DNA from 2 places in the Fictibacillus sp. S7 genome. Region 2 is predicted to be linked to the other one. Evidence: predicted binding sites of a transcription regulator. Region 2 holds the regulator's gene; the other holds the start of a gene.
The links. The regulator LexA, encoded in region 2, represses DNA repair genes until DNA is damaged. The targets are predictions, from matches to a motif close to CGAACATATGTTCG.
Positions count from the first base shown of each region.

Region 1 (2,202 bases), 2.5 Mb from region 2:
AAAGTCGGTAGAAAAAGCAAAAGAAATTGCTATGAAACTAACGGAATTATCATTGCCGGTCCTATCTTATATTAAGAAATCGGTTCATGAGGGCTGTAATGGTTCACTGGAAGAAGGGCTTCACGTAGAGGCCAAATATTTCGGTGAGGTCTTTCAAACACACGATGTAGTGGAAGGTGTTCAAGCATTTATACAGAAAAGAAAACCGGATTTTAAACATAAATAGCTCTATAGCTCCAAACATTTTTTAAAAGAAGCTTATTAAACAAATAGCGTAAGCGGGGAGAAATCCTCGCTTTTTTTATTTGTCAGTAGGCGGTTCGATTAAATTTTTTTAAAAAATGAACGTAATGGGCTTGAAGCTAACACAGTGTCAGGTTGTATAGTTAGGTTGCCGGCAAAAACAATTCGTAAAATGAGTGACTAAAAGAAAAATGACGAATCCTACACAAGCCAACAAAGTCAGGCATATAAGAATTTTAAATACAGGCCTAACGATCCTTTTTTGATGATTTGGACTTTGCTGTGTACTGTTCATAGTTTTACGGCCACCTCATTTGAATTTAGCAAGGTAGTTCAGGAAACACCTCATATTGCAATACGCACGGCCCTTTGCAAGATCGGTAAATTATCACCTTTCATGTTCACTGACTAATTTCATATGTAAGTTATGTTCCTTTTTATTGACCTGTTCCATTTTATCAAGCACCTTTGCCATGTCGGTTAACGGTACTTTTCCAAAAGGCTCAGAAAGGTTCTCTCTGGATAAATAACCAATGTTATAAGGAGAGCAAAGAACGGCAGACTTCTTAGTTAATCCGTATTCTAAAGAATCTTCCAAGACGTATCCAATTTCTGCTTTTCGTTTTCCATGGGTTATTCTTCCCAGAATTTCATTGCTTTTTTATCATTTGTGTAGACTGTGACTGTATCTTTCTTATCCAGATGTTTATAGGATCCTCCATCATCTTGTAATTTACGGATGGTATCATGCTGCTTATTAATACGATCTAAGTGAGCGTTTAACTTGGCTTTTAATTTTTCTTCTTCGTTAGCCATGTTTATCCCTCCGATCGGTTCGTTTTAAATCTTTCAGTTTCTTGATTATTATATTCAAAGTTAACACAACCACACAATTTTACAATAATTAGACTGTGTCTTGTGACAATATTTGCAGTATAGGTTAAAATCACAGGGTTTATAAGAATGTATGTTCGGATATATTATAATCTAAAGGGGGTTGCCCATTTGATTAGAGACAGAGGTAGTATAATATGGACAGCGATGACGCTGCCTGAGCATGTTAAACAATTAAGGAAACTAGACTGGGACCAAAGCACAAAAGTGAAACCAGAACTTGATGAGCAACAGCTCCAACAGATTGAAGAGACCAGCAATGGCTGAAGATTTGTTTTTATGCTTTACATACTACAAACACGATGATTTTCATTTATTGATTGGAAAAGTGCATTTTGTTGACACTTATAAACGGGAATTCAGGATAGTGGATTACCACGATGAAATACATAAACTTAAACAAGACGATTTGATTGATGTAAAGATAAATTAAACTCTTAGACCGATTATTCATAACTCACAAAACGACCAGTTAAGGGAAAAAGATGGGCAGCGATGCAGGCAGACCGCCAAACTCCCATTCTCCTGAACTCCCCTTTTCGCGGTTTGTGCAACATTCCACGGAACGTAGGTTTCCACGGCACGGAATTCCAACCTTTTACTCACCAAACGGGTCACACATAAAACACCCCATAAAAAAGCGTGCAGCCCTGCTGAACGCTTTTTCCTCAATTTCCTTCTTCACTAGTTTCCTCATCATTCCTTAACCTTTCGCGTTCTACTTCGAGTTTGATGCTCAGATCCTCTTCTTCGTCGGAGATATAGCCTTTATGAAGGATGGATTGGATTTTGCAGTGCTGAAAGTAGACGTTGTTATTGCTGTTACTGTGCCCGATTGGGTAGCTGCACCCAATATAATCAAACAGCACCTCATCAGCTGCGATCGACATGCGGCCATAAATCATCACGGGGCGGTCAGAACCCTCGAGTGTAACAACCGTACCGATCGGCAGCGGGAATTTTTCTGTCATGGGTTGCCCTCCTTCACTTATTCTCTTCCATTTCCATCACACGTTTTCACTATGGATACGATATCTATTCTCCTTCATTCCCCGATTTTCAAGG
Region 1 covers NZ_QJKL01000001.1:3,495,808-3,498,009, reverse strand. The annotation lists gene DMO16_RS18060 (enoyl-CoA hydratase) at 1-226, shown strand, start outside; gene DMO16_RS24645 (hypothetical protein) at 632-841, opposite strand; gene DMO16_RS18050 (hypothetical protein) at 877-1,059, opposite strand; gene DMO16_RS25220 (YolD-like family protein) at 1,249-1,404, shown strand; gene DMO16_RS25215 (YolD-like family protein) at 1,397-1,570, shown strand; gene DMO16_RS18040 (DUF4176 domain-containing protein) at 1,806-2,108, opposite strand.
Region 1: a site for LexA is predicted at 1,204-1,217, ahead of DMO16_RS25220 (YolD-like family protein). Genes of this name have one in related genera too.

Region 2 (2,202 bases):
TCTTCAATCGGCAATTCTTTGCGCTCCCTGCCGCCATTGTGGATATTCTTTAAATTTTTCTGCGGCTTGTACCCTTTTTGAACCGCTTTTTTCATTCCACGTTTAATTTTCAAATTATGGAGCTTTCTCTGGTACTCCTCTACCACCGCCACAATTTCAAGCACCATCGATTCTGCCTCGGAAAGATGATACTCTCCCTGGCTGCTGAAGGTATACACTTTAATTTCACGTTTCAGCAGTTCATGAAGCAGTACAATTTTGGCATTCCCCCTGCCCAGCCGGGTATCATCTGATACCAAAAGAACTTCAAATTCACCGCTCTGGGCCATTTCAATGATGCGCAGCAAGCCTTCCCGTTCGAGGCTGTACCCGCTTTCCCGTTCCTTGATGACAGAAACGATCGTAAAATCATGCTCTTTAGCCAATCTTGTTAATTCTTCTTCCTGCCGGGAAAGAGAAGCGGCCTGCTCCTCCTTCTCTGTGCTTACCCTGCAATAAATAATGGCGTTCAAGTAACATCACCTGTCTTTTTCTGCTTTGATTGGAATGATGAGCTTCTGGCCCGGTGTAATGGCCCCTGCCTGTATTCCGTTGTTCTTCTCCACCCAGTCTACAAATGCCCAATTGCTTTTGTGGTCCTTAGTATATTCTTCTGCAATTTTCCAGAGTGAATCTCCCTTATTAACTGTAATCTCCATATACTCCTTCGAGCCTTCAACATGTGTCTGATGGGCAAACATAAAAAACCCTGCTGCAAAAATAGATATTAGCATAACTACCGGTGAAAATCCCTTCATTTCCTATCACCCCTGCGAATGTTTGTTCCTATTTGTTCTCATTATAATGGGAACAGCTGTTCTTTTCAAGGGTTTTTTTCGAACTTATGTTTGTATATCTTGCTTTTAAATGCTATACTTTTTTCAAGAGTATTCAGTGAATGAGGTGCGAATATAATGACAAAGTTATCCAGAAGACAGATTGATATCCTGGAATTTATTAAAGAGGAAGTTAATGCAAAGGGATACCCTCCTTCCGTTCGGGAAATCGGAGAAGCCGTCGGGCTGGCGTCCAGCTCTACCGTTCATGGCCATCTTTCTCGTCTGGAGAAAAAAGGGCTGATTCGCCGTGACCCTACCAAACCAAGGGCCATTGAAGTATTGGGGCTTGAATCCGACCAGATCATCACCAAATCACGATCCGTCAATGTGCCGATCATCGGTAAGGTTACTGCTGGATCTCCGATTACGGCCATTGAAAATGTGGATGAGTACTTCTCTCTTCCAGAGCATGTAGTAGGAGACGATAATGTTTTTATGTTAACTGTAGAAGGAGACAGTATGATTGAAGCAGGCATTTACGATCGGGACTTGGTTGTCGTAAAGCAGCAGCCTACAGCGGAAAATGGTGATATCATCGTAGCGATGACAGACGAGAATGAAGCAACCGTCAAACGGTTCTTTAAAGAGAAAGACCATATCCGTCTGCAGCCTGAAAATTCTTCGTTATCACCCATCCTTCTTCCAAACGTGACCATCCTCGGAAAAGTAATTGGTGTGTACCGCACCTTACATTAAAAATAAGCAAACAGCGGCCCGGCATAACTGCCGGGCCGCTGTTTTTAGGATTATAAATGAAAATTGGTGCCATCTGTTGTGGCTTTAATAACTCCGCTTCGAATGACAAAGTCTCCAAAGTGTTCGCCTTCAAGACGCTCTTTCGCATATTTCGGGAAAAGAACTTTTAATTCCTTTAGTATTTCTTCCTCCCCTATGTTCTCGCGGTACATTTTGCTCAAACGGCTGCCATCAAAAGCTGCACCCAAATACATATTGTATTTGCCCGGCGCCTTGCCGATAAAGCCAATTTCACCGAGTGCATGCCGTGCACATCCATTAGGGCAGCCGGTCATCCGAACGGTGATTTCCTCGTTGCGCAACCCGTTTTCATCCGCAATCTGATCAATTTTGTCCATCAGCACCGGCAGATAGCGCTCCGCTTCAGCCATAGCAAGGCCGCACGTCGGAAGTGCTACACAAGCCATAGAATTTCGGCGGATAGCAGAAACGTTCTGGCTGTTGAGCATTCCATATTGATCGAGAAGATTCGTGATCTCCTGCTTCTTTTCCTCGGACACATTTGCAATGATCAAGTTCTGGTTCGCAGTTAAACGGAACTCCCCAGTGTGAACCTTGGCAATTTCAC
Region 2 covers NZ_QJKL01000001.1:1,022,981-1,025,182, forward strand. The annotation lists gene DMO16_RS05210 (YneB family resolvase-like protein) at 1-512, opposite strand, end outside; gene yneA (cell division suppressor protein YneA) at 519-797, opposite strand; gene lexA (transcriptional repressor LexA) at 954-1,574, shown strand; gene cysI (assimilatory sulfite reductase (NADPH) hemoprotein subunit) at 1,625-2,202, opposite strand, start outside.